Regions from separate parts of the Veillonella intestinalis genome, predicted to be linked through region 2. Evidence: a T-box and tRNA genes for the amino acid it is inferred to sense, from the RefSeq annotation. Region 2 holds a T-box; the other holds one or more tRNA genes.
What was found. The T-box of region 2 lies ahead of ileS (isoleucine--tRNA ligase). A T-box ahead of a tRNA ligase gene usually reads a tRNA of that ligase, here a tRNA-Ile.

Region 1: it encodes a tRNA-Ile, which carries the amino acid that the T-box ahead of ileS (isoleucine--tRNA ligase) is inferred to sense. The anticodon was not compared.

What each region holds. Positions count from the first base shown of each region.
Region 1 is NZ_CALPCB010000009.1:90,003-105,597, reverse strand. It holds gene NFR27_RS08640 (hydrogenase expression/formation protein) at 1-111, opposite strand, end outside; gene NFR27_RS08635 (HyaD/HybD family hydrogenase maturation endopeptidase) at 108-614, opposite strand; gene cybH (Ni/Fe-hydrogenase, b-type cytochrome subunit) at 598-1,311, opposite strand; gene NFR27_RS08625 (nickel-dependent hydrogenase large subunit) at 1,326-3,227, opposite strand; gene NFR27_RS08620 (hydrogenase small subunit) at 3,227-4,378, opposite strand; gene trxA (thioredoxin) at 4,544-4,870, opposite strand; RNA gene rnpB (RNase P RNA component class A) at 5,005-5,353, opposite strand; gene NFR27_RS08605 (Nif3-like dinuclear metal center hexameric protein) at 5,442-6,557, opposite strand; gene NFR27_RS08600 (tRNA (adenine(22)-N(1))-methyltransferase) at 6,614-7,342, opposite strand; tRNA gene NFR27_RS08595 (tRNA-Ile) at 7,531-7,605, opposite strand; gene rpoD (RNA polymerase sigma factor RpoD) at 7,672-8,835, opposite strand; gene dnaG (DNA primase) at 8,863-10,632, opposite strand; gene rny (ribonuclease Y) at 11,033-12,577, opposite strand; gene NFR27_RS08575 (regulatory protein RecX) at 12,723-13,229, opposite strand; gene recA (recombinase RecA) at 13,283-14,314, opposite strand; gene NFR27_RS08565 (competence/damage-inducible protein A) at 14,488-15,595, opposite strand, start outside.
Region 2 is NZ_CALPCB010000001.1:133,700-149,294, forward strand. It holds gene NFR27_RS00660 (argininosuccinate synthase) at 1-231, shown strand, start outside; gene argH (argininosuccinate lyase) at 231-1,652, shown strand; gene NFR27_RS00670 (hydrolase) at 1,654-2,247, shown strand; gene potE (putrescine-ornithine antiporter) at 2,958-4,286, shown strand; gene NFR27_RS00680 (LysR family transcriptional regulator) at 4,394-5,299, shown strand; gene NFR27_RS00685 (amino acid permease) at 5,635-7,005, opposite strand; gene fusA (elongation factor G) at 7,270-9,342, shown strand; gene NFR27_RS00695 (NanQ anomerase/TabA/YiaL family protein) at 9,468-9,941, shown strand; gene NFR27_RS00700 (DMT family transporter) at 10,115-11,014, shown strand; gene NFR27_RS00705 (ArsR/SmtB family transcription factor) at 11,095-11,418, shown strand; gene NFR27_RS00710 (MFS transporter) at 11,448-12,629, opposite strand; T-box leader at 12,909-13,108, shown strand; gene ileS (isoleucine--tRNA ligase) at 13,151-15,595, shown strand, end outside.

The DNA.
Region 1 (15,595 bases), on a different contig from region 2:
CCCTGTCTTTTCAATGTAAATGGTGTGAGTTTCACCCGTTTCACGAAGATGTTTCAAAGCTAACTGAAGTTCTTTTAAAATAGCCTGTACATTGCCATAATGCTCTATCATTGTTTTGTTACCTCTGTTCTCTCAGTTACGTTAATTCCCCAAGCTTCTAGTTGCCGAATAATACGTTGTTTTACCTCAGGCAAAACTGCTTGTACTGTTTCAGTGGGTGTTAACCCAATATCTAAACTTTCAGGCTCTACACCAATTACAGTAGCATCTTCTAAAGGATTTTCCTGCAACGCACGAATTCGCAAAATATCTTGCATCCCTACTTCGTGAACAGAGATATTATCGGTAAAATACGCTTCTGTCTGTTGATGAGGAAATTCATAGATAGTCCCTGGCGCTTCACCACCATTGACAGCATCGACTAACAGAAGTTTTGTCATACCACGCATGTAACTCAATAGCTCCATGCCCATCGTACCACCATCAACAATATTAATTTCAGGCGTAAATGTATACTCTTGCTCCATTTCACGCACTACATGAACGCCTAGCCCTTCATCGCTGAGCAATATATTACCCACCCCTAAAAGGGTGATATTACTGTCGTTTACCATATAAATCCTCAATATCTTCTGGGTCTTCTGGGTAGAACTTCATACCAGAAACCATACTGGATACTTCACCAGACTCTTCCATTACATCTTCGCGGAACGCTAAATATACATGCGCAACAGTGAATAATAAGAAGAACCAAGCAATGTAATGATGGACGATATGAATATCATATTCGTTGAACATCAAATTAATAGGATTGAAAACAATGGCTAACCAACCATTTGGATTAATTTGCGAATACATAGCTAGGCCAGTACAAATTTCAAGAAACATCATGATGTACACCAATAAATAACTGGTACGTGCTAAGGAATTACGTAATACACGATGTTCCTCTTGGCGTGGCAACATCAAGTAATGCAAAAATGTTTGCTTAAGGCCTTGCCAATATAAACGGCTACGGAATTTAGGTAATAAACGATCCCCACGATAGCGAATCGCGCCATAAATACGGAATACAAAAGCAAAAATCAAAACAAAGGCAAATCCAAAATGGACACGACGAATCATTTCCATAGAAAACCAACTATTAATAGCTTCTGCTGGCTCACGCCCTACAAACATACTGAAACCTGGATCGCCAATATAAAGGCCTGTCCAAAATAGGAAAGTTACGCACAATACCATAGTCCAATGGAAAATACGCAACCACAGACTAAATACACGATACGGCTTTTTGTCCGGTTGTTCAAACATCTAAATCCCCCCTATTATTTGCACATAGCATCTGTATTAACGGAGATGATTTGTTCACCCTTCTTATTATACAAGTGCGTTGCACAAGCTAAACAAGGGTCAAAGGAGTGAATCCCTTTCAAAATTTCAAGTGGTTTATCAGCAATTTTAACCTTAGTATCAATCATATTCGCTTCGTAAGCACCATGCTCATTGGCAATTGTCTTAGGACAAGCATTCCAAGTTGTTGGTACGATACATTGATAATTGCTTGTTTTACCATCTTTAATATCACACCAATGGCCTAAACCACCACGAGGAGCATCAACTAAACCAACGCCTTTAGCTTCTTTTGGCCAAGTATTTGGATCAAAGTTCTTTGTATTGGCAACAACTGTATCGCCGCCTTTAATATTTGTCACTAATTTGTTAAAGAAATATTGACTCATATTAGCAGCCACTTGTGCATCTAAGCAACGACAAGCCGTACGGCCAACAGTACTACACATCCAAACATGAGCAGGTACACCGAGTACAGAAGACACCGTATCAATTTGTTTTACAATCATCTGCTCTGCCCAAGTAGGATTGCTAATAATACCTTGTTTTACTTTGGTATAAACAACAATATATTTAGCTAATGGACCAACTTCACAAGCTTTACCTTTAAAGGTTGGGGATTTAATCCAAGAATATTTCTTCGTTTCATCAAGGTATTCCCAATGCTCTTTAGTGCCTGTTTTAGGACCTGTATAATTTGGTTTTGTAATCCCTTCTGATGGATGAATCGTTTTCTTGCCATCTGGATATTCATACCAAGAATGTTCAACTTCTTCTGACAAGAAGTCTGGATTCATAAGGTCTTCCCCTTCAAGCGGAAGGAATTTAGCTTTATCTACACCAAGGCCAAAATCTTCAACTACACCATTAGCACGTACTAAGCATTTTTTGAAATAGTCACCATTTTTAATACCTGTATATGGTTCATCTGGATAATCGCCATAAGCTAATACACGTTTCTTGGATAAACCGCCTCCATCAACCATACCTGCTTTAGCATAAATCTGGCCAATAGCTAATACATCTGGTAAGTAGAAATAGTTAACTAAATCTTTAGCTAAGGCAATAGATTCATCGACTACGGCTAACCTAGCTGAGTTAACTGGTGCATTCATATCGTCCATAGAAATAGAACAAGGCATACCACCTACGATGTAATGTGGATGTGGGTTTTTACCCCCAAATACAACATGAGGCGTAACAATATCACGCTGTTTATCTAAGATATTTAAATAATGAGCTACCCCCATTAAATGAACTTCTGGTGGCAACAACTGATAATCAGGATGATCCCACCACTGAGCAGCAAAAATACCTAATTGTCCACTTTCAACAATTTTTTTAACTTTCCCTTGAATGGCTGCATAATAAGTCGCATTGCCTTTTGGGAACTCCTTAGGATAAGCAGACGTAGTAGACTGTGTTTCTGCAGGTTCAAGACCACTTAAATTATATGTTTTAAGCACCGTTTCTTGAAGCGCAGCTGTTTTAGCAGGATCAGCTTTTAAGGCTTCCACTGGGCTTACCCAGTCAAGGGCATGCAAGTGATAAAAATGCACAATATGGTCATGGGCATCTAAACAACTATGCATAATATTACGAATGTAATTCGCATTTTTAGGAATTTCAATAGCCAAAGCATCTTCCACAGCACGCAAAGAAGCTAGAGCATGCGTCGAGGTACATACACCACAAATACGTTGTACAAAGGCCCATACATCACGAGGATCACGGTCTTTGGCAACTAATTCGATACCACGCCAAGCTGTACCACTGGATAACGCGTCTTCTACTTTCCCTGTTGCTTCATCAACATTCACTTCTACTCGTAAATGACCTTCAATACGAGTAATCGGATCTACAACTACACGTTTCATTAGTGGCTACCTCCTTCATTCTTTGCCTGTTCTTCGGCCGCTTTCTTAGCATCAAGTTCTGCTTGATACTTTTTCTCTAACTGAATCGTATCATATTTATGTTTAGCCAAGGTTACCCCACCATGTGCGACAACTGCACCAAAAGCAGTTAAGCCTGCAATGGTACCAATTGTGTCAGCTGTAGTAATCGTATTAGCCACTTGAACTTGCGGCAACCGTTGATGGAAGTTGTCATTATCCCAGAAGCCTTTTTCACTACAACCAATACAACCTGAACCAGATTGAATTGGATAGGATAAACCGTTCCACCACCGTAAATTACCACAAGAGTTGTAAGTTACTGGCCCACGGCAACCCATTTTATATAGACACCAACCAGCTTTAGCACCTTCGTCATCAAATTTTTCCACAAAAAGACCAGAGTCAAAGAATGGACGACGATAGCATGTATCATGAATACGATTACCATAGAACTGTTTTGGACGTCCTTCCACATCAAGCGGTGGGATTTCACCAAATAGAGCATAGTGCATAATTACACCAGTCATAACTTCTGGTATTGGTGGACATCCAGGCACTTTAATAATTTTCTTACCTGAAATTACGCTGGAAACGGAAACAGTATTTGTAGGGTTTGGCTTCGCAGCCTGTACACCACCCCAAGCAGCACAAGACCCATATTCAATAATAAAGGCTACACCCTCAGCACATTCTTTAAGTACATCAACGAATGGACGACCACCTACCATACAATAGGTTCCATTGTCATCTAGTGGCACCCCACCTTCGACAGCCAACACATATTGACCTTTCTTTTCTGTCAATATTTTGTGTAAATGTGCTTCAAATGGAGCCCCAGCTGCTGCTGCCAAAGTATCATCATATTCTAGAGCAATCATATTCAAAACCACATCAGAAGCAAATGGTGATGTGGAACGAATAAAGGATTCGTCACAACCAGTGCACTCATGACCATGCAACCAAATTACGGTTGGCAACTCTTTCGTATCTGCTGCATCAACAACTTTATTCAATAATGTTGGTGGTAGGCCTAAAATGGCGGTCAAAGCCACACAAGTTTTCATAAATGTGCGGCGGCTGAGTTTACGTTCCTGGAATAATTTCCACAGACTATTTGTCTTTTCTTTCACAGGTGGACCCCCCTTGCTTGCAATAACTTTACTGTCCGTTTTTAAACATTTTAAAATTTTTTATCAAATAGTATTGATAGTATAGCACTTTCCGATTCTAATTTCTATAGAATTTTTCATAGAATACAACAATACTATTGAAAGTTAACTATAAGAGCTACAATTCTATTTAATAATTGAACGAATTAAGCCTTCTACTACTGGCGCTGGTTTGTACCCGGCAATACGATCTTTTTCTTTGCCATTTTTAAAACAAATCAATGTAGGGATGCCTTGAATATTGTATTTTAAAGCTACCTCTTTAAGAGCTTCCACATCAACAGTTACTACATCAAGATCATCTTTCATATCTTCGGCTAATTTTTCAATTTCAGGATTCATCAATTCGCAAGGTTTGCACCAGGTAGCCCAAAAATCAGCTACCACAACTTTCGAAGATTCTTTTAAAATGGTCTCCAAAGCTTCTAAACTTTCAATTTTTGTTACTGCCATTACTAATTCCTCCTTATACCTTATCCTCTTTGTATAGTTTTAATTGTATGCTTCTGGCGACAATGTTTAGTCAAAAAATAGTCTTTTCTATTTGATAATGACTAGACAAAATAAAACCGCCCCAAGGAGCGGTTTTAAGCAAGCAATCAATAAGCCGAGTTCTGTTCTGCTTGCGCAGTGGTGATTATCTTTCTAGGCCTATAGTTGCCTATAGGCTCAAGCGGCACAACCCGAAAGGTAGGCGGGCCACCCTTATCCCTTTCCTATTCGGCCTTGCTCCGGATGGGGTTTACCGAGCCAATACATTACTGCATTGCTGGTGCGCTCTTACCGACACCGTTCCACCCTTACCGCTAAAGCGGCGGTTTACTTTTCTGTGGCACTATTCCCTATGGTCTCCCACGCCGGACGTTATCCGGCATCCTGCCCTGCGGAGCTCGGACTTTCCTCGAACTTACGCTCGCAATCACCTTTCATACTTGCTACTTAAAGTCTAGCAGATACACCGATGAAGGTCAATTATCTTTTTCTCAAAATTAATATAAACAGATAGCACATCTAAAGTTATCGATTAAGCAAAGAAAAAGTCACTTTGCTTTTCACTAATATGAACTGCAACAGTAGTAATATCTTGTTCTCGCAATTTCATATCAATATGAGCCGCTAACAATGATGATGCTCCTACTTCAGTACCAAAATGTCCTACATCTGCCACTAACAAACCTAATTCTTTAGCCAGTTGCATATCATGATATTTCACATCACCAGTTACATATGCCTGAGCGCCTGCCTTAGCCGCTGCTTTAATAAACTCTGCCCCTGAACCGGTGCAAAGTGCTACTTTAGTAATCTGAGGTACTTTAGCTCCGCCAAAACGTGGCCGCCCCTGTGGGAAAACAACTTTAATTAATTCAATAAAATCTTCTAAGCTAAGAGTATCACCTAATTCACCAATTCGCCCGATGGTTTCTACCTTAACTGGTTCAGCTAATTTGTATACTTCATATGCCACTTCTTCATAGGGATGAGCCTCTTTCATGGCTTGAATGACGCCCTGAAGCTTAGCGCTAGGAACAATCGTTTCCAAACGATCTTCAGTTACTTTAGCAATTTCACCAACGGTGCCAATGTAAGGATCAGCCCCTTCTAGCGGCAAGAATGTGCCAGTGCCTTCACTCCTAAACGTACAATGGCTATAATTTCCAATATGCCCAGCACCAGCATCCCCCATCGCTTTTAATACTGCCTCAGTATGAGTTGTTGGTACAAACGAAACTACTTTATAGACACTATTCTCATGAACCACTTCTAAGCCCTTCACATGGCCTAAACCAATTTGAGCCGCCGCTAAATCATTTAAACCACCTGACGCTACATCTAGATTAGTATGCGCACTATACACAGCAATATTATGCCGAATTAGCTTCCATACTAAGCGTCCTAAAGCCGTTTCATCGGTCACTTGCTTTAAGCCCTTAAAAATAAGCGGGTGATGACTGACAATCAAATTACAGCCTTTTGCGATAGCTTCCTCAACGACCTCATCAGTAACATCAAGCGCCGTTAAAATGCTAGTAACTGCAGTTTTCTGTTGTCCTACCATGAGACCTACATTATCCCAACTTTCAGCTAAATGCTTAGGAGCTAATTGTTCTACAATATGACCAATTTGTTGTATCGTAACTATGCCTTGTAGATTGTCTGCTACTGTAGTTTGTACATTCACTTCGTCTAATATTTCACTCATAGTAAGGCCTCCAATTCTGCAATTTCTTTCTCCAACATCTTATATTTTTCTGTATTTGCTAGCTCAACTGACATACTTTGCAAAGCCGTTCGCCGTAAATGAATAAGTCGCTCTATATACTTTCCCCACAAAGAGGGGCGTTCCTGAGCCAATAAAGCCCCTACTGACCAAAGTAAGGAATCAGAAGATAAATTAGCGTACACATTCTCCATTCCTAGTTCTATATGATTTACATATTGAGGTAATCGCTCCAATTTAATAGCCAATAGGGCTTGATATAATTTCCCCATATCTTCTACTAAAATTTCTTTTGCAATAATATAACCCTTTTTTACTAAAAACTGCCGCAATTCTGCTTGTCCATTTTGAGGCTGCAACACATAGAAGTCTAATAGCTCTGGGCCTACTTCAATGATGTCTCGCATAAGAAAACCACCCATGCCACAAATCACAGCTCCTTGTAATTCACCCGTTTGAGTCACTTGTAAACCATCACCTAAGCGACAATCAACAACCTGTGTTAACCCCTGTTCTTTTACGTAGGCTTTAGCTGACTCTAAAGGCCCCTTGTGCACATCACCAGCAATAACTCGTTCAGCACGGCGCCGCTGTATTAATTCAACTGCTAAATAGCCATGATCTGTACCAATATCAGCAATTGCTTTAGCTTTAGGAATTAGCGTAAATACCGCTTCTAATCGGTTTGTTAATTTTTTAGTTGTCACAAATACTCCTTTGTATAATTGAACTTTATATACGCCATACTACTTTATATACCTATGAGGTTATAAAGATTATTATATCTCATACTAAATACTGCATTCTTTACTGTATCTATTGTAACATATTTACTAAGTAACCTAAAAAACCGCTTACACAACAATTGTTGTATAAGCGGTTTATTGTTAGAAAATGGTGGGCCCACCTGGGTTCGAACCAGGGACCGACCGGTTATGAGCCGGTTGCTCTACCCCTGAGCTATAGGCCCATAGGGAAATACCTCAGTATTCCACCAAATTATTATACACAAAATAACTTCTTGTCGTCAATGAGATTATAAGAAGTCTTTAATTTTGTCTCGTTTCCCTCGATTGCGAAGCTTTGTTAGCGCCTTTCCTTCAATCTGACGGATACGTTCACGAGTAACATTAAAATGTTGACCTACTTCTTCCAAAGTACGTGGTTTGCCATCTTTTAAACCAAAGCGCAACACCAATACTTGTTGTTCACGTTCAGTTAAGCAAGAGAACACGTCTTCAATCTGTTCTTTCAATAAAATATAACTAGCTGCATCATCAGGAGCAATAGCGTCTTGGTCTTCAATGAAATCACCTAAATGCGAATCTTCTTCTTCCCCAATTGGTGTTTCCAAAGATACAGGCTCTTGTGCAATTTTTTGGATTTCACGAACGCGTTCTACACTAATGCCCATGCCTTCTGCGATTTCTTCTGGCAATGGCTCGCGCCCTTTATCTTGTAATAATTGACGAGAAATACGAATCAATTTATTAATTGTTTCTACCATGTGTACTGGGATACGAATAGTACGTGCCTGGTCTGCAATGGCACGGGTAATCGCCTGACGAATCCACCATGTAGCATAAGTAGAAAACTTATACCCTTTGGTATAGTCAAATTTATCAACCGCTTTAATTAGACCCAAATTACCTTCTTGTATTAAATCCAAGAATAGCATACCACGCCCTACATAACGCTTAGCAATACTAACTACCAAACGCAAGTTAGCATCAATTAATTTCTGTTTTGCTTTTTCACCAGTTCGCATTTCTTTATACGAAGCATCTTCTTTAGCACCGGCTTCGATTTGTTGCGCTAATAAAATTTCTTCATCAGCAGACAACAATGGTACACGACCAATTTCTTTTAAGTACATGCGAACAGGGTCATCAATATTAACCCCTTCTGGAATGCTAAGATCTAAAGTAACCTCTTTAGCTTCTCGTACTTCATCATTTTCTTCTTCATCTTCAATAATATCATCGTCATCATCAGCTACTTCTACATCATCTGTGATAACTTCAATGTTACTTTTTTGTAATACTTCATACATATCATCTAGCTGTTCTGCCGTAAGCTCTACTTCTTCATGAAGAGCATCTGTAATTTCTTTACTGGTCAATGCTCCTGATTTACGTCCTTTTGCTAGTAATTGTTCTATGATTTCTTCTAACCGCGATTTAGTTTGCTTCTTAGCCACAATGCTCTTCCTTTCCTTCATAGTTGATCAAGTCCACTCCTTGATTAATGCCTGCAAATCTTGACAAACCTTTAATTCTTCAATAAACCGAGTATCTCCTGCCCGATTTAACTGATCTGCTAACACACTATGCGTTTTATACTGTTCTCGTAATGACTTCAAGCGCACTGCGCGTATATAGCCATCCAATTGTGCTTCATTAAAGTTCGTTTCACCTATAACCATCAGGCGACCGTAAGCACTTCTTTCTTCATCAGTAAGCATTTCCTCCAACGCAACATCTTGTAACGCCCCTGACTTACTGAGAAGTTCTCCTGCTTTTTTAAATAAAGCTTGATACAAAGGATTGGTTATATCCTCTAACGGTAAGTAGGCATGAACTCGTTGCCAAGCTAACGGATCTGTTATCGCTATGGCTACCAGTCTATCTTCTTCCCCTATAGTCGCTACCGATACAGTAGTATCAGTAGTTGACTGTGGCAATGTAACATCACCTTTTCCTAAGTACTGCCTAAACATACGATAAATCGTACTATTATCAAGCCATAATGGCAATGCCAACGCCTTTAGATAGTTCTCCCGTTCTATCTGATTGTTGGTAGCGCTAATTAATGGAAATACTTCTTCTAAAATCGCTTCTTTACCACTCGCCGAATTACTATCATGACTTATCAAAGCACTGTTCAAGTAAAATTCAAATGGTGAAACTGCCTTCGCTACCAATTCTAAAAAGGCTTCTGGCCCATGATTGCGCACATAATCATCTGGATCTTTGCCATCGGGCATAGCCACCACACGCACTTTAAATTCCGTATCTTGTAATAGCTCAATAGCTCGACGCGCTGCTTTCTGCCCAGCATTATCCATATCGTAGGCTAATACAATTTCTTCAGCTTGACGAATCAATAATCGCCCCTGATCCTTTGTATATGCCGTCCCCAATGACGCTACTACATTAGTAACGCCACAATTATGAGCACCTATAACATCCATATACCCTTCTACTAAAATGACCTGTTTTTTCTCCCGAATAGTTCGGTACGCTTTGTCAAAAGCAAAGAGCATATGACCCTTATTAAATAATTCATATTCTGGTGAGTTTAAATATTTAGGTGTACTATCATCTAGTACACGACCACCAAAGGCAACAACTCGACCTTTGCCGTCACAAATAGGAAACATAACACGATTACGAAAATAATCATATAGTTTTCCTGATTCATTTCTACGGCATAGCCCACATTCAACTAATAAGCTGTCATCAATGCCTCGTTCATGAAACGCTCGATATAATCTATCCCAACTATTGGGCGCAAAGCCGAGCTGAAATCGTTCAATAGTTTCTTCGGATAAACCACGCTTTTGAAGATATGCTAGCCCTGGCTTTCCCATCTCCGTTTTTGTCAAACAGTTATGAAAAAATGTGGCAGCCAATGCATTTACTTCATATAATTTATCCCGATGTTCTTTTCGCGCTAATTCCGCCTTAGTCAAATTCTTTTCTGGCAAAGCAATACCTGCCCGATTAGCTAATTGTTCTAAGGCCTCAGGAAAAGACACCCCATTATACTTCATTAAAAAACTTATTGAATTACCTGTTTCATGACATCCAAAGCAATAAAAAAAGCCCTTTTCTGGGTTCACACTAAAAGAAGGGGTCTTTTCATTATGAAAGGGACAACATCCCCAATAATTCTTACCCTTCTTCTTCAGCGTCATGTGCTCAGAAATCACTGACACAATATCATTTGCGTCTTTTATTTGTTCAATTAATTCAGCATCAAAGTGTCGACTCATCTCTTCACATCCCATAAATAAACTTCTCTGCTTATATATTTCTACAAAGGATATTATTTCTCCTGCTATGTCAAGAAGATTTTTTTCAATATCTTTATTTTTAATCTGCAAAATTTTTATGCTAATTTCGCAATTATAAAGAAATTTGCACTTTATTTGATTATATCCTGATGTTATTCACACGGAAATCTATTGTACTTCTTTTTACTATTAAATTGCAAGATATAAAAAAAGACTACAATTGTCCATCTCCTTATGACGTTTGCCATAGAGTTTTCAATTGTAGTCTCTAAACTACTCGTTGTATTCAATTTGTTATATATCACATAGTTATACACTGCAATATATAGTTTATTGTTGAATTCATGCTCAATAGCTACTTGTATATAAACGGCAACTATTATTTAGCATAATCTACGACTCTAGTTTCACGAATGATTACTACTTTAATCTGACCTGGATATTCTAATTCAGATTCAATACGTTTAACCATATCGCGTACTAATAGAGTAGCTTCTGCTTCACCCACTTTATCTGGTTTAACCATTACGCGGATTTCGCGACCAGCTTGAATAGCAAAACATTTTTCAACACCATCAAAGGACTCGGCAATTTCCTCTAATTTAGTCAAACGTTTTAAGTAGTTTTCAAGCGTTTCACGACGTGCCCCAGGGCGTGCTGCTGAAATTGCATCAGCCGCTGCCACCAAGACAGCTTCAACAGATTTAAATTCTTCATCCCCATGATGAGCACCAATACAATTTTGTACCAATACACTTTCATGGTATTTTTTAGCCACATCTACACCAATCTGTACATGAGACCCTTCCATTTCATGGTCAAGTGCTTTCCCTAAGTCATGAAGTAAACCGCCTCGTTTAGCTAATGTTACATCGCAACCTAGTTCAGCTGCCATCATACCAGCTAAATGAGCCACTTCAATAGAATGTTTCAACACGTTTTGACCATAACTTGTACGGTATTTCAAACGACCTAAAATTCGAATGATTTCAGGATGTAAGCCATGTACATCGGCTTCAAAGGTAGCCTGCTCACCAGCATCTTTAATAACTTGGTCAACCTCTTTACGAGCTTTACCAACCATTTCTTCAATGCGGGCTGGATGAATACGACCATCCACAATTAGTTTTTCAAGCGCAATACGCGCTACCTCACGACGAATTGGATCAAATCCAGAGAGGATAACTGCTTCAGGGGTATCATCAATGATTAGATCTATACCTGTTAAGGTTTCTAGGGCACGAATATTACGGCCTTCACGACCGATAATTCGCCCTTTCATTTCATCATTTGGAAGAGCTACTACGGATACCGTAGACTCTGCAACATGGTCTGCAGCACAACGCTGAATAGCGGCTGCAATAATTTCGCGGGCATTCTTTTCCGCATCTTCCTTCGCCTGTTGTTCTAAATCTTTAACAAGGACCGCCGTTTCATGACGAATCTCTTGCTCTACATTGGAAAGTAAAATTCCTTTTGCTTCCTCAAATGTCATGCCAGAAATACGTTCTAATTCTGCCATCTGCTGATCGTACAATGCTTCTGTACGCTCTTTTAAAGCTTTTGCTTCTTGTTCTTTTCGATGCAACGCATCTTCTTTCTTTTCTAATGATTCTAATTTACCATCAAGATGTTCTTCTTTTTGAAGAATACGTCGTTCTAAACGTTGTAATTCATTGCGTCGATCTCGGTTTTCTTTTTCTGCTTCACCACGAAGTTTATGAATTTCTTCCTTAGCTTCTACTAAGGCTTCCTTTTTCTTTGACTCAGCCTCGCGTTCTGCATCGGCAATAATTCGCGCTGATTCTATCTCAGCTTGCTTCAGCTTACCTTCAGCAATATTCTTACGCATCATGTAACCAACACCAAGACCGATGAGCACCATTACAACTGCAATAATGCTATACTCTAAAATAAGATTCACCTCCTCATTATAAAAGTGAGAAGCCCACCTAGGCTTCTCCCAGATTGCCGTCTATTTCATATACATTTGAAAATTGCCCACTACTGTGAGACTACTATAATTGTAGTCGGTCATGAAAAGACTGTCAAGAAAAACTCTATATAGACTATTCATAGTGAGCTACTTGTTCACAGATACTTCGGATTGTTCCTAAACCAAATCCACGATTTTTCAAAAAATTCATAACTTTTTTCTGATTTAACCGCTCTTCTTCTGGCCAACCTTCTTCATACCAAATTGGTTCACTTATGGCAGTAGGGCTTAAAAAATGGCGTATTACCAACCTTAACGCAGGTTCTAATTCATTATACTGACCTAATTCACTACCTACTGTTAACCCCCGCTGAAACATCTTATTGCGTATATATTGCACGCTATATTTAGCTTCAGCCATATAGAATTGTAATACATCATGCGCCAAGCGCTCGTCATTAATATAATCTAATTCTTCCAATCTTTCTAATACTATATTAATTAATTCATGAGTAACGCCTTTACGCTGTAATTTTTGCGTCAATTCTAAACGACTCAAAAAACGAGGAGCTAAGAAGCGCATAGCTTGGTCCATAGCGGTACTTTCAGTATATTCTGTATCACTTTTTTTAAATGCCATATATGCGCTACCTTTCCTCTACCTCACATTATTATAGTATGCTAATTTTTATATTAGTCTTCCGTCAATTCTTCCCCTACTACATCAAATGATTCTGGTTCTGCCATTAATGTATCACGCACAATCTTGTCGATTTCTTGCGCAATTTCAGGATGAGTACGTAAATAATCTTTAGCCGCTTCCTTACCTTGCCCCATACGTTCATCATTGTAAGAATACCAGGCACCGGATTTTTTAATGATTTCCATGTTTGTACCAATATCAATCAAAGTACCTTCATAAGATACACCAGTACCATACATTAAATCAAATTCAGCCGTTTTAAATGGAGGAGCTACCTTATTTTTTACAACTTTAACTTTTGTACGACTACCAACGTTTTCATTATTTTGTTTAATCACTTCCCCTTTGCGCACATCAAGGCGGATTGTGGAGTAGAACTTCAATGCACGGCCCCCTGTAGTTGTTTCAGGATTACCAAACATGATGCCTACTTTTTCACGCAACTGGTTAATAAACACAACTACAGTGCGCGATTTACTAATAATCCCTGTTAATTTACGAAGGGCTTTACTCATTAAACGTGCTTGTAAACCTACATGAGCATCACCCATTTCGCCTTCAATTTCAGCCTTTGGTACTAGAGCCGCAACGGAGTCAACTACAATAATATCTACCGCACCACTGCGCACTAAGGATTCAGTAATTTCTAACGCTTGTTCCCCATTATCTGGCTGAGATACTAATAAATTATTAATATCAACCCCTAAATGACGAGCATATACTGGATCTAAGGCATGTTCCGCATCAATAAACGCAGCAATGCCGCCACCCTTTTGAGCCTCTGCAATAGCATGCAAAGCAACTGTCGTTTTACCAGAGGATTCAGGCCCATAAATTTCAATAACACGACCTCTTGGGAAGCCACCAACGCCAACAGCTAAATCAATAGCCAAACAGCCTGTTGAAATAACTTCTACATTCATGCGGTCAGTTATATCCCCAAGACGCATAATGGCGCCCTTGCCATAATCTTTTTCTATCTTCTTCAACGCATTATCTAAGGCTTGTTCTCTACCGTCCATGATTGTTCCTTTCTTGACCGCTTACGGTCTTTACACTATATATCCTTGTACTAGATAAATATATAAAATCTATTTAAATTGAATGACTCATCAAATGTTATAAGATACTTTATAGCAAGTATCTCGCCAAATTACTTGAGCCACTCAAACTAAATCAATACGAGTAACATAACTTACGCTTTACCAGTAATCGCCCGATATAAATAATATAACGCTCGTTCTGCTGTGCTTTCACGAATACTATCACGATCACCAATAAATTCATTCTTATAAGCCACTGTGCCATTAGGTCCTGCAATACCAATATAAACTAACCCTACTGGCTTAGTTGGCGTTGCTCCACCAGGACCCGCAATCCCTGTTGTAGATACACCATAAGTTGTACCAAGTAAGGTCCGTACCCCTATAGCCATGGACTTAGCCACTTCTTCACTGACTGCACCAAATTCATCCAATTCAACTTGAGGTACCCCCAGTACTTTATGCTTTACTTCATTAGAATAGGATATTACCCCACCTTGCACATAGGCACTACTACCAGGTAATTCGGTCAACCGTTTACCTACCAAACCACCAGTACAAGATTCAGCCGTTCCTACAGTAGCCCCCATAGCTAATAAAGCATCCGTTACAAGTTCTAACATAGACTTTTCTAAGCGGCGCCCTAAGGCATCACCTAAACGATCTTGCAAAATCCCATCCCAAGGTGCTAGTAAAGCTTCTGCTTCCTGTGATGTAGCTGCACTCGCTGTAATTCGTAATTCAATATAACCATTTTTAATTAAAAAGGCTATTGTTGGGTTTTGTTGTGCTTTTACCAAATCCATTAAGGCCGCTTCTAGGGCTAATTCACGCATGCCATATACAGCATACCGATGCGACAGTACAACGCCTTGACCACCAAATTGGCGTTCTAAATAAGGCCGTACCGATTCATTAAATACAGCCTTCATTTCAGCTGGTGGGCCTGGTAATAAAATAAAGGTAGTGCCTTCTGATTGCACGGCTACACCTGGCGCTACACCACGACTATTAGCCAAAGCTACACTATTAACTGGTAGTAGCATTTCGCGCCGACTGGGCTCTGGCATATCCCAGCCTTTATTTCTAAAAAATTCTTTCACAAATTGTTCAGCCTCTGGGTTAAGTTCTAATTCAACCCCAATCGCCTTTGCCAAAACCGGCCGAGTAATATCACCTTGCGTAGGGCCTAAACCACCGGTACAAACTACAACATCAGCCCGTTTAGCAGCAGCTTTAAAAGCCTCTTCCATACGAGCC
Region 2 (15,595 bases):
GCATTTGTAGATGAAACCCAGAAAACTGTAACGGGTACGATTAATTTGAAATTATACAAAGGTAATATTATTAGCGCTGGTGCTACATCACCATATTCCTTATATAATCAGGAATTTGTAACCTTCGAAGAAGATGATGTATACAACCAAGCTGATGCAGAAGGGTTTATTAATCTTTTCGGTTTACCACTTAAAATTAATGCATTGATGAAAGAAAAGGCAGGTAAATAATGGCTAAACTTTGGGGTGGCCGTTTTACAAAGGGAACTGACAAAGCGGTAGAGGACTTTACGTCCTCTATCGCTTTTGACGCCCGTATGTATGCGGAAGATATTGCAGGTAGCAAAGCACATGCGAAAATGCTAGCTAAACAAGGGATTATTTCACAAGCCGATTGTGATGATATTGTAACTGGATTAACGGAAATTCAAGGCCAGATTGAAGCGGGCACTTTAGAGTTTTCAGTAGCGTTAGAAGATATTCATATGAATATTGAAAAGCGTTTAACTGATGCTATTGGTGAGGCCGGTGGTCGTCTTCATACGGGGCGTAGTCGCAATGACCAATGCGCTGTAGATTTACATATGTATGTCCGCAAAACAGTGGTCCATATGGGTGAATTGTTAGTCAATTTACAAAAAGCGTTGCTAGAAGTAGCAGAAAAACATAAAGAGGTAATTATGCCTGGCTATACGCACTTACAACGGGCACAGCCAGTACTATTTAGTCATCATATGATGGCGTACTTTTCTATGTTTCAACGCGATTTCGACCATTTGCCTTTGATTTATAAACATGCTGATGTAATGCCTTTGGGAGCAGGAGCTTTGGCGGGAACGACGTACCCTATTGACCAGACGTATACGCAAGAATTATTAGCATTTAGTAAAATCTATGAAAACAGTATGGATGCTGTTAGTGATCGTGACTATGTGCTTGAATTTTTACATTTTGCATCTACGGTTATGATGCATTTAAGCCGTCTCAGTGAAGAACTTATTATTTGGTCTAGCACGGAATTTGGCTTTATTGAACTTGATGATGCGCATTGCACTGGCTCTAGCATTATGCCACAGAAGAAGAATCCTGATGTGTGTGAATTAGTGCGTGGTAAAACCGGTCGTATTTATGGCCATTTGTTAGGCCTATTAACGACTATGAAAGGCTTGCCACTTACTTATAATAAGGATATGCAAGAAGATAAAGAAGGTATCTTTGATGCTGTTGATACTTTACATTTTGCTTTATCTATTATGGCGGATATGTTGCGGAACATGACTGTAAATGGGGAACGCACTTATTCAGTACTAGCCAATGATTTTTCTAATGCCACTGATATGGCGGATTATTTGGCGAAAAAAGGGGTTCCATTCCGTGAAGCGCATGCAATTGTAGGGGAAGCGGTACAGCATTGCATTCAGAATCATTGTGTATTATTGGATTTGACTGTAGAGGATTTCAAAAAGATATCCCCTGTATTTGAAGCGGATATTCTTGAGGCGATTACTATTGAAGCTTGTGTGGCAGGTCGCAAGAATTATAGCGGCACTGCACCTGAATGTGTAGCGCGTCAACGGCAAGTTGGGGCAGAGCAAGTAGCGGAAGAAGAAGCGCAATTAGCAAAATGGGCTGAGCAACTAGGGAGGGTTTAATATGCATACACCATCTTTGAGTCGTGAAACGGCATTAGAATTGTTAAAAACATATAACAAAGAACCATTTCATATTCAACATGCATTGACGGTAGAAGCTGTTATGCGCTGGTATGCGGAACAATTAGGCTTTACTGATGAGGCTGATTATTGGGCGCAAGTAGGACTGTTGCATGATTTGGATTTTGAAATGTATCCAGAAGAACATTGTGTGAAAGCGCAGGAGTTATTGAAAAATGCTGGTGTAGCTGAAGATATGATATATTCTATTTGTTGTCATGGCTATGGTATTTGCATTGATTGGGAACCTAAAGAGTTAATGGAGAATGTTCTGTTTGCTGCCGATGAATTAACGGGGCTTATTGGCGCTGCTGCATTGATGCGTCCTTCCAAATCAACTAAAGATATGGAACTTAAAAGTTTAAAGAAAAAATTCAAAGACAAAAAGTTTGCCGCTGGCTGTTCGCGCGATGTTATTAAAGCTGGTGCAGAGCGCTTAGGCTGGGAATTAGATGAATTATTAAGTAAGACCTTAGCCGCTATGCAAGCTATGGAAGACCATATTATGGCTGAATATACAGCACATGTTGGTTGAGCGAAATGTGCTTACAATAGCTATACGCTTATTTAGATAGTGAAATATAATAGGGGTTAAGAATGGAGTGTAGCAATTGACTCGAGTAGAGTCAGTTGCTACATTTTTTATATTTTTATACAATAAATTAACAAACTGTGAAGTAGAGCTTAGAGAAAATGGCTAACTTGTACCATAGTATGAAAATAAATTGTGAGCTCATTAATTTATTTTAAAATTTGTGTTTTTACAGTGGACATTGGCTAGTTTAATTAGAAAAAAGTCATAATTATTTCGGAATAGGTCATGAAAATTCCTATTCGGCATAGGAAAAAATAGACTAAAATTAAAACTTATTATGGTTAAAATGAGTTCTTCTCGTTTTAAATAGTTAGTTTATAAATAATTATTCAATTCGTGTAATAATTTTATGTCCGCCATTGGTAGAAATAGACTTATAAAAAACTAAAAAAGTAGTGTTAATGCCTACTTTGAGAATTTCACAGTATAAAATAGGTGCCAAATTAGATGCCGTCTAGCTTCGTTGGACTTTTTATATTGAAAAAAAGACTTTTATTATTTGCAAATAGATGTTAGAATAAGTCGTCAATAAAAAATAGAAATACGTTACATGCGATATCACATCCACGCACAACCGCAAGGACTGATATCGATAGCGGTTCACTTAGTTAAGTTGTAGATGTTGAGCTACATAGAAAGGGGATTGATACATGAAAACCACCGCTAAAAAAATGTCTGTATTCCAGTTGACCACGCTCGTTGCAGCGAATATGATGGGGGCTGGGATTATTATGTTACCTACTAAACTTGCAGAAGTAGGAACCATTTCCGTTTTGTCTTGGCTGATTACAGCTGTAGGGTCTTTAATATTGGCTCATATCTTTGCACAGTGTGGTATGTTCACTACTAAGAGTGGTGGCATGGGGGGCTATGCAGAGTATAGTTTTGGCAAAACCGGACATTTTATGGCAAATTATGCTTATGCCATTTCGCTTGTAATTGCAAACGTAGCGATTGCGATCTCCGCAGTGGGCTACGCAGCTGTCTTATTTGATTTAACCTTATCGCCAGTACAAATGAGTTTGGCAACGATTGTGTTGCTATGGCTTGCTGCTGTATTAAACTTTGGTGGCAATGCTAAGACTGGTCGTATAAGTAATATTACGGTTTGGGGTGCTATCCTACCAGTTCTTTTCATTAGTGTATTTGGCTGGTTCTGGTTTGACCCAAGTTTGTATTCAGCTGTATGGAATCCAAATCAACTGCCTTTCTTTGATGCAGTGAGTTCTTCCATCGCTTTAACTCTTTGGGGATTCTTAGGTTTTGAATCCGCAGCAGCCAACATGGATGCTGTTGAAAATCCAAAGAAAAACGTACCAATTGCAACGTTCTTCGGCACATTAGCAGTAGCGGTGATTTATGTATTGTCTACTAATATAATGGCAGGAATCGTGCCTAATGTGGATTTATTAAACTCCACAGCACCATTCGGTATGGTGTTTGCACAGATGTTCAATGATACAGTTGGTAAAATTGTGATGGCAGCTATGGTTATTTCTTGCTGTGGCGCTATCCTTTGCTGGCAGTTCACCTTATCTCGTGTATTTAAGAGCTCCGCTGATGCTGGTTTATTCCCTAAAGTATTTAGCCGTGTAAATAAAGCGGATGCACCAGTTCGTGGCTTGTTAATTTTGTTAACAGTGCAATCTGCATTAGCTTTTATGACTATGAATGATTCGTTAAGTCGTCAGTTTGAAAACTTAGTGAATCTAGCGGTAGTAACGAATGTATTCCCATACCTTCTTTGCTGTATCGCTGTTCATAAGTTATTGAAAACTGAAGGAGCATCTCTATTTACTCGTCGTAGTATGTATGGTTTGAGCGTAGTAGCATTTGCTTACTCTGTATATGCTATTTATGCGAGCGGTGAAGGTCCAATCGTAGGTGGTACGATTGCTATCATTGTAGGATATATTATCTATCAATTAGCTTTCAACATTGTACCGCGTGCGGTTCGATCCAAACGTAGCATCATCTAATATATAAATTGAGGACTGTAAGCCTATGGGGCTTGCAGTCCTTTTTGTTTTCCATTACAATTTAAATACATATTATATTGAGATATTGGGAATAAAAGAGGGCATGTATGACATTATTACAGTTAAAATATATCGTAACCGTTGCTAAGCAAGGCTCTATTAATAAGGCGGCAAAAGAACTTTTTATTGCACAGCCAAGCTTAACAGCGGCCATCAAAGAATTAGAGCAAGAATTAGGCATTACTATTTTTTCACGGACCAATAAGGGTGTAATTGTATCGCCTGAAGGGGATGAATTTTTAGGCTATGCACGACAGGTGATTGAACAAACGAATTTAATCGAAGAAAAATACTTTGGCCAAACAGCTGTGAAACATGAATTCTGTGTATCTACACAACATTATTCCTTTGCTGTGGAAGCCTTTGTAGATGTGCTTAAGGCGTATGGCGGCAATGAATACGATTTCCGTATTCGTGAAACGCAGACCTATGAAATTATTGAAGACGTAGCGCGTTTACGCAGTGAAATTGGTATTTTATATTTGAATGAATTTAACGAAACCATTTTACGTAAAGAATTTAAACGTCATGATTTAACATTTCATCCTTTGTTTACAGCTAAACCACATGTATTTGTTAGCTCCTTTAGCCCCTTAGCGTCTAAAGATGTGGTTACCTTGGAGGATTTGAAACCATTTCCGCGGCTGTCGTATGAACAAGGAGAACATAATTCATTCTATTTTTCTGAAGAAATATTGAGTACTTGTGAGAGTGCTAAAGATATTGTAGTGTGTGATAGAGCCACTTTATTTAATCTTTTGATTGGTCTGGATGGCTATACCATTTGTTCTGGGATTATTAGTGAGAAATTAAATGGTCCTAATATTTTAGCCATCCCTCTTGATGTGGATGAAAAGATTGAAATTGGCTATATTCTGCATAATAAAGTAGCAGCTGGTAAGTATTGTCAGCAATATATTGAAGCATTAAAGAAAAATACGCAAAGTGTGTAGCTTATTTAGTTAATTAGCTAGGGTAATATTAAAACGGTTAGTTATAGGTTTAGACTATAACTAACCGTTTTCTGTATATATTAGTCACGAGCATGAAAAGCACGTATAATAAGTTCCAGTCAAGGGCGTAGTGTTATTGACTAGGGACAGAATGAGAAAAAGAGAGAGTTACGTTGGGGTTTTAGTAAGTCAAGCTATCTGTTATAAAGATTGATTGATATTACCTTGAGCGAGAAGAGAGCGCAACCTAAGAGAGTCATACGGGGTGAGAGCCGTATGGTAAAAATGCCTGTAAGCACTTTATAATTTGTAGTGCTTACAGGCATTTTGTTGTATTATTTTTTTGTTTTTTTCAACTTATATGTTACATATAAGAAGAGAATCCAGAATGGAATCGCAATAACCGATGGTTTGAAACTATCCATTTGCCACATTACGCATACTACAACGAGTAAGAATAACATACATAAGTAGTTGATGAATGGATACATCGGTGATTTAAATTTAAGTTCATCTAAGCGATTTTCACGAAAGAAGGTATTGCGGAACTTAATGTGTGTCGCGATAATAATGAACCAGCTAATAACAAGACCGGCTACTACCAGCGCGAGGAGATGCATGAATACTTCGCCTGCTTGTGGATAGAGGTATGTTGTTAATACGATGATTAAGGCTAAACCTGCTGAGAATAAGGTACTTGCTAGGGGAACACCACTGCCTGTTAAATAACTGAAGACTTTAGGTGCATTGCCTGCTTTTGCAAGGCCGTATAGCATACGGGAGTTACTATATAAAATACTGTTAAATACAGAAAGGGCAGCTACTAATACGACTAAGTTTAAAATATTAGAAGCGGCTGGAATTCCGATTTCTTCAAAGATTTGTACAAATGGGCTAGCTTCAAGACCAACTTTATCCCATGGTGCTAAGGACATAAGTACTACCATTGTACCGATGTAGAAAATTAAAATACGAAGTAATAATTCGTTGATAGCTGTTGGCAAGCTCTTTTCAGGATCTTCCGCTTCACCGGCTGTTATCCCAATGAGGTCAACACCACCGAAGGAAAACATGACTACTGCTAGTGAGCAAAGGAAGCCCCACGAACCATTCGGGAAGAAACCACCATTATCCCACAAATTATGGAAGTTATTAGGGAAAGACCCCATAGTAGTAAAGATAAGATAGAAACCAAAGAGAATCATACTTACAATGGCTCCGATTTTAACAAAGGAGGCCCAGAACTCTACTTCCCCATAGGCTTTAACGTTAATTAAGTTAATAGCGGTAATAATTACAAGGCATATGAGGGTGGTTAGCCAATGTGGTATATCTGGGAACCAGTAGGCTAGATATACAGCAATGGCTGCTAGTTCCGCCATGCCTGCTAACATAAATAAAGTCCAATAATTCCAGCCTGCTAAATAGCCCATAAAGCCATTCCAATATTTATTAGCAAAATGGCTAAATGAACCTGATACTGGTTCACGAACGGCCATTTCACCTAGCATACGCATAACAAAGAAAATAAAGAGCCCTGCTAAGGCATAAGAGGCAATAATCCCTGGCCCTACCAATTTAATGGTTGGTGCCGAACCGTAGAATAGGCCAGTCCCTACCGATGCTCCTAAGGCAATCATCTGCATGTGACGATTTTTCAGTCCACGCTTCATATGATGCTTGTCTTGTGTTTCATGTTCACTCATAAAAAATCCCCCTTTACGGTTGGCCATTCGACTCTACTAAACTACTATATTACTTGAATTTGGGCGGCCAAACCTTTTATATATATTATTTAATGTTACGGTAAATAGTCGTTTTTGGCAAGCTATTTGTAGCATTTAACTGGACATTTTGTAAAAAATTAAGTTATTTTCGAAAAATGTATAATAAGAATAAAGGAGATTCATACATGAATAGCGAATAAGTACAGTAAATTGCGTTTCTGCGCTTTAAAGGAGGCGGTTCATATGAAAGAATATGCTAGTGATTTGATTCGTAATGTGGCAATTGTATCTCATGATGGGGCTGGTAAAACAGCATTAGTAGAATCTTTACTATTGGCTTGTGGTGCTGTAGCATCCGTAGGTAAAGGTCAAGATAACAAACACATTATGGACTTTGAGCCTGAAGAAATTAAACGTAATGTAACTATTCAGCTAGGTATGGCACCTTGTGAATGGAAAAATTATAAAATTAATTTCATTGATACCCCTGGTTATTCCGAATTTCATGGTGAAGTTCGTGCTGCTTTGCGTGCCGCTGATGGCATGTTGATGGTATTATCAGCCACTTCTGGGGTTGAAGTAGATACTATTCGCGCTTGGGATTATGGGGTGGAATTACAAATGCCACGCATGGCGTTTATCAATAAGATGGACGTAGAAGGGGCCGATTTCTTTGGCACTCTTGAAAAAATGCATGATTTATTTGGCAAAGCCATCATGCCATTGCAGATTCCTATTGGTGAAGGGCCTGACTTTAAAGGTGTTGTAGACGTAGCGAAACGCACAGCGTATATTTATGAAAATGGTAAGATGACCGAAGTTGCCGTACCTGCTGAATTAGAAGCTAAGGTAGAAGAAATCCGTGAAATGACAGTTGAAGCGGCGGCAGAAGGTAATGATGAATTACTTGAAAAATATTTAGATGGTCAAGAATTAACCTTAGAAGAAATCCGTCAAGGTTTACGGGAAGGTATGTTGACAGGTCGCGTATGTGCTGTTATGTGTGGCAGTGCTATTAATAACATTGGCATGGATCAAGTGTTAGATCGTATGATTCGTTATATGCCAGATGCATCTAAGCGCGTGATGACAGCGGAAGATGTAGATACTGGGGAAGAACGGATAGTTCATGTAGATAAACCATTTACTGGCTTTGTATTTAAGACAATTTTAGACCCATTTGCAGGTAAACAAAGCTTTATTCGCGTATTCTCTGGGGAATTAAAAGAAGGGGATAAACTTCTAAATGTGACGCAGGGTATTGAAGAAAAATGGGGTAAAATGTATACTTTAATAGGTAAGCAACAAGTACCAGTTACCGAAGCTGGTGCAGGGGATATTGTAGTTATTCCTAAGCTTACTGCTACGAAGACAGGTGATACTTTTGCAACACCTAGTTTTAAAGTAAAATATCGTCAAATTCGTTTCCCACAACCACTCCATACGGTAGCTATGGTCCCTGAAAAGAAAGGGGAAGAAGAAAAATTAGCCGCTGCGTTACAACGTATTTCTGAAGAAGATCCAACTTGCGTAGTTGTAAAAGATGTAGAAGGGCGTCAAATGCAAGTGCGTTGTATGGGTGAAGTTCATTTAGAACATATCCTTACTAAGATGGAGCGGAAATATGGCGTAAAAGCTAAATTAGAAAAACCATATATTCCATATCGTGAAACTGTGCGCGGTCAAGTGGAAGTGGAAGGCAAACATAAGAAACAAAGTGGTGGTCATGGACAATATGGTCATGTTAAAATTGCCATTGAACCTTCTTATGAAGGCGATTTTGAATTTGTAGATAAGATTTTCGGTGGCGCTGTACCAAAACAGTATATTCCAGCTGTTGAAAAAGGCGCTAAAGAAACATTAGATAAAGGCTTATTAGCCGGCTATCCAATGATTGGTGTAAAAGTGACCTTATTGGATGGTTCGTATCATGCAGTAGACTCTTCTGAATTGGCTTTTAAAGTAGCTGCGGCACAAGCTCTTAAAAAAGGTGTGCCACAGGCTAAACCAGTTTTACTAGAACCTGTTTATAATGTGAATGTATTTGCTCCAGATAGTTTCATGGGCGATATTATGGGGGACTTAAATAGCCGCCGTGGTCGCGTATTAGGCATGGAACAAGGGGAACGGGAAGGTATTACTGTGGTTAAAGCACAAGTTCCATTTGCTGAAATGCTTGACTATGTAACTGTATTGCGTAGTATGACACAAGGTCAAGGCGTGTTTAACATGGAATTTAGCTCCTATGAAGAAGTACCTCATAAGACAGCTGAGGGCATTATTGCTAAGTTTGACGGGACTGGTGATGATGAATAGTTAATGTTTGAAACAAAGGGTTTGGCGGGATGTTTCAACTTGGCTTCTCTTGACTCGAAGATGTGGTTCATCTAAGTAGAGTTAAAAATAAATAGCCCCTAGAGGGCTCAAAGGAGACAATATATATGATATTTGGTAGTGTGAATGTGAATTATAAAGGGTTAGGTTATGCACCAGTATTAGAGCGCGTACTCGATTGGTTGAAAGATACTGATTTAAAGAGTTTGGAAATTGGTCGCCATGATATTGATGGTGATAATATCTTTGCTTTAGTACAAGAAGTAACTACAAAGAAGTTTGAAGAAACTCGCCCTGAAGCACATAAGCAGTACTTAGATGTGCAGTTTGTTATTGAAGGCAAGGAAAAAATGGGCTTTTTACCAGATCGCCAAACTGAACCAGTGGTAGAAGCACATGATGACAAGGATTTGTATTTTTACGAGCAAGGATTAGCTGATGAAGGCTATATTATTGCTCAAGCGGGTTCTTATGCAATCTTCTTCCCAGAAGATATTCATCGCCCTTGCTGTGCTGTCAATGATGAACCAAGTAAAGTATTAAAAGTTGTTGTAAAAGTCGCTATGAAATTAGTTGACTAAGTTATAAAGTAGGCGCTTAGTCTGGCAAGGTTTTGTTACTGAAGTACTTGGTAAGACATACAAGGTGAACTTTATATTTGCGAGATAGAGCACTATTTGTTACAATAAAATAGCGTAAAAAGACGACCGGCAAATGCCGGTCGTTTTTATAAATTATTTAAGATGAGGAGGGCATGATGGATAGAGAAAAGACAATAGGGATTGCCCTTACTTTATTCGGTGGTATTTTATGGGGCTTGTCGGGGATATCGGCACAATTTTTACAACAGCAACGGGCTATTAGTCCAGAGTGGCTATTAACGGTGCGTCTGTTAGTGTCAGGTGTAGTTACGGTATTAGCTGCTTTTTATCAAGGGCGTGTTCATATTTTTCAAATATTTAAAACACCCTATCATGTGATTGGTTTATTTGTTTTTGGTTTATTTGGTATGGCTCTTTGCCAATATGCTTATTTCCGTTCTATTTACTATGCAGGGGCTGGGATTGCTACCGTTTTACAATATTTGGCACCAGCGATGATTGTTGTGTATATGGCAGTTCGTTATTTTAAGCTACCTACTTGGGGCGAGGGTATTAGTGTTGTCTTGGCTATGATAGGTACAGCTTTAATAGCTTTTCATGGTAATTTTGAATTTGCCGGCATTGATGAACGGGTATTATTTTGGGGGCTCTTATCTGCTGTGGCAGTAGCTATTTACAGTGTACAACCAGTGCCTTTATTACGGCGGTACGGTACAGGGCCTGTAGTAGGTTTTGCTATGCTTTTTTCTGGTCTTGTGACGGCAATGATTGCGTCACCTTTTGATGTGCCTGGTGTTTGGGATATGTGGACTTATGTAGGTGTTTTCAATGTAGTTGTATTAGGCACCATTGTTTCCTTTAATGCGTATTTAGAAGGGGTGCGGCGCATTGGTGCTGTTAAAGGGTCTGTTTTGTCTTCTATTGAACCTATTTCAGCGGCATTATTGAGTTGGCTTGTTTTGGGGAGTCAATTTATGACGAGTGATATTATTGGCTTTGTATTGATTTTGTCGACCATATTTATTTTAGCTCGGGAAAAAAGTAGTAATTAGAAAGTAATTATTAAGCCACTATATTGACTAAGTTCGATAAATTAGATTGACATATCTAGAAGATAAGATATAATAAAAGTATGAATGATAAACAATTACTCGACATTTTTAAAGTTTTATCTAATGAAAGTCGCTTAAAAATCTTGCAATGGCTCAAAGAGCCGACTAAATATTTTCCACCCCAGGGACTTCATATTCCTGAGGGCGACTCATTTGAAGGAGGAGTCTGTGTAGGGAGTATTCAAGATAAATTAGGCATTTCGCAATCCGCCGTTTCGCATTATTTGGACTTAATGCAGCGGGCAGGCTTGTTGGAGTCCGCTCGTTATGGGAAATGGACTTACTATCGTCGTAATGAAGCGACTATAGTAGCGTTAGCAGCATATATTGGGACAGAATTATAAAAAAAGCAGCCATATGGCTGCTTTTTGTGTTAGCTCTTTAATTTTGTATATACCCATAGGGCATTTAATAAGAAGAGTAGGCCTGTGCCCCAGAATAGGGCTGTAAAGCCAAATTCGCCCATAAAGAGAGCGCCTCCAACAGAGCCCATGAAATAGCCTAAAAATTGAGTTGTTTGGTTATAAGAGAATACTTGTCCTGATAGATGTTTGGGAGAGTGAGTAGAAATATATGTATTTAAGGATGGCAGTAAACCGGCTAGACCCAGTCCTGTGAGAAAGCGTAAGACACCGAGTTGCCAAGCCGTTGTAACATAGGCTTGGGGAATAGTCATCATGGCTGTATAAATGAGCGATCCCATAAGAATGCGACGGGGACCAATGCGATCAATCCAACGCCCCATGAAGGAACTACTTAACATTTGAGCAAAACCGGTAGCAGCAAAGACGGCTCCTGCAAGAAGTGCTAAATGAGGTGTATGGGGTGGCATAATTTCATTTAAGTAGACCGTAATAATTGGCTGTAAAGACATGATGGAAAGGGCATAAATAAAAGTAGATGCGGCGACAATAAATAACTCATGCAAATGAGGGAGTTGGCTACATAATTCTTTGAAACTATGAGGCACCTTTTCTGGTTGTGGTTCAAAGGTTTCGTGGACTAAAAAGTAAATGAGTAAAAAGGCAGCTCCTAGGCAACAAGCGATGACAAAGAAGCTTGTACGAATGCCAAAGAGACCGGCTAAGTAGCCACCAATAAGAGGTCCTAAGAGTGAACCGGCTAAGTTTGAGGAGGCTAAGACTGATAAAGCCCATCCCATTTTATGTTCTGGCGTTTCAGAAGCTACAAGGGTAACGGAAGCGGAAAAGAAGCCAGATACAAGGCCCTGTATAAAACGGACGAATACAAGTTGCTCTGGTGTTTGGACAAAACAGATCAAAAGATTGCAAAGCATCATGCCAAAACTAGCACGGAGTAAGGAAATTTTTCGTCCTTTGCGATCGGCTAGGCGCCCCCAGAAGGGAGATACAAAAGCCACTACGAGATAGGTTACGCCCATGGCTAGACCAGACCAATAGGCCACTTCATTGGTGGCGGTTACCCCCATATCATGTAAATAAAGAGGTAAGAGTGGTGCTAATTGGCTCATGCCAAGGGCCGATAGAAAAGCCCCGAAAAAACAGATATAATCTGTGCGTAGCCAGGCGGGCATAGGCGTCCTCCTTTGTAGATAGAGTAGTTTATCGTAATGTGTACTACATAGTAAGGTGTACTACATAGTAAATAGTAAGTAGTTCGTATTAATATGATTTTATTATACTCTTTTTTGATAAAATGTACATTTTTGAAGTTCCTGATAAATTTTGTGGCACTAATAATCATAAACCTACTTGACAAAACGAAGTCCCTTATCTATACTCTATCTATAACAAAAGTTACTATGAGTTGGTCAACTGTCCTTGACAGTAAGACTTATTTTGATAACTGTATATGACATGCGATGACGAAGACGGTCATTTCGGGTAGTTCTCAGCGAGCTGATGGATGGTGTGAGTTCAGCGAATGAAGAAATGACGAATCACTTGGGAGCATATAAATGTTAAATTTATCGGTGAGCACCGTTATATGCGTGAGTGGCTCCATATGGAGTCAGTAGGGTGGTACCACGGACTTATAGCGTTCGTCCCTTCGGGGATGAGCGCTTTTTTTATTAGTTGAGAGGAGAGTTTATTTATGGATTACGGTAAAACATTACATTTGCCTGCTACAGAATTTCCAATGCGCGGCAACTTACCAAAACGAGAACCAGAATATTTGAAATATTGGGAAGATAATAAAATTTATGAAAAACGCTTAGAATTGCGCAAAGGAAATAAGCCGTTTGTATTGCATGATGGCCCTCCATATGCTAATGGTAAACTTCATATTGGCCATGCCCTTAATAAAACACTAAAAGATATTATCATGAAATATAAAACTATGCAGGGATATTACACACCTTATATTCCTGGTTGGGATACGCATGGTTTGCCAATTGAACATGCGGTTATTAAAAACACAGGCCTTAATCGTCATGAAATGAGTCCTCTTGATTTACGTGCTAAATGTAAAGAATATGCTTTGCAGTGTGTAGAAGATCAAAAGAAAGACTTCATTCGTTTCGGTGTACTTGGTCGTTTTGAAGATCCATATTTGACTTTGAAACCAGCTTTTGAAGTTAAACAACTTGGCATCTTTGGTGAAATGGCTAAGCGTGGTCATATTTACAAAGGGTTAAAAACGGTATACTGGTGTACTCATTGTGAAACAGCCTTAGCAGAAGCTGAAATTGAATATAAAGAAAAGAAATCCTTCTCTATTTATGTAAAATATGCGTATGTTAATGAATTAAAACGTACATTACCAGCTGATGTAGATACTAAAAAAGCCTATGCTGTTATTTGGACAACTACACCTTGGACATTGCCAGCATCTCAAGCAATTTCTGTGAACCCTGAATTAGAATATTCTTGGGTGCAAGTAGGTGAAGAATATTACTTGATGGCTACTGATTTGGTAGCTAATGCATTAAAAGATGCTCAAGTAGCAGACTATACTGTACTTAATACCTTCTCTGGGGCTGATTTAGAATTAGCTACTTTCAAACATCCATTCATTGAACGCGAAGTGCCTGTATTCTTAGGTGACCATGTAACCCTTGAAGCTGGTACCGGTTGTGTTCATACAGCGCCTGCTCACGGTGAAGAAGACTTTGGTGTATATCAGACTTATAAAAAAGCAGGTAAAGTTGATTTTGAAATCACATCGTTTGTAGATCCAACGGGCACCTATGTAAGTGCTGTAGATAATGGTCGTTATGGTGATACCGAAGAAGCGTTAGGCGGCAAAGAAATTCATGATGCAGAAGTGCCTATTTTGAAAATTGTAGCGCATAATGGTGCGTTACTTCACAAAGGTTCTCTTCGTCACCAATATGCACATTGTTGGCGTTGTAAAAATCCTGTAATCTATCGTGCGACAGAACAGTGGTTCTCATCCGTTGATGGCTATCGTAAAGAAGCGCTTGACGTAATTGATAATCAAGTACAGTGGATTCCTAAATGGGGTCATGACCGCATTTATAATATGATTGCTGACCGTGGGGACTGGTGTGTATCTCGCCAACGTGTTTGGGGCGTGCCAATTCCAGTATTCTATTGTAAATCCTGTGGTGATTATGTAATCAACGATGACACGATTAAGTCTGTTCAAGCGTGGGTGGCTAAAGAAGGCTCCGATGCTTGGTGGAATCATACTGAAAAAGAATTATTGCCAGAAGGTTTCACATGTCCTCATTGTGGTCATGATGAATTCCGCAAAGAAACAGATATCATGGACGTTTGGTTCGATAGTGGTTCTTCTTGGGCGGGTGTACTTGAAAATGAGGACCTTGATGTACCATGCGCTATGTACCTTGAAGGGTCTGACCAACATCGTGGCTGGTTTAACTCATCCTTGTTAACCGGTGTAGCTACAACTGGTAAAGCACCATATAACTCTGTACTAACTCACGGTTTCGTAGTGGATGGTGAAGGCCGTAAAATGTCTAAATCGGTTGGTAATACAGTGGCACCATCTGACATCATTGATGTGTATGGGGCTGATGTAATGCGCCTTTGGGTATCTTCAGCTGATTACCAAGGTGACGTGCGTTTGTCTAAAGACATCGTAAAACAGTTATCCGAAGTATATCGTAAGATTCGTAACACGTTCCGCTTCTTGCTAGGTAATTTAGATGACTTTAATCCAAATACAGATAAAGTGGCTTATGATCAATTATCTGAAATCGATAAATGGGCACTTCTTCGTTTAGAAGAAGTACGTCGTAAAGTTACGGAAGCGTATGAAAACTATGAATTCCATATTTTATATCATACAATTCATAATTTCTGTACTGTTGATTTGAGTTCCTTCTACTTAGATGTATTAAAAGATACAATGTATGCAGAAGAAGCAACTTCTGTGGCTCGTCGTAGTGCGCAGACTGCTATGTATGAAATTGTAACGACTTTAGTTCGTATGGTAGCACCTGTACTGTCCTTTACAGCTGAAGAAGTATGGCAATATATGCCTAAAGAAGACGGTATGCGTGAAAGTGTAATGCTTGAAGATTGGCCAACTGGTAATGAAGCTCATTAT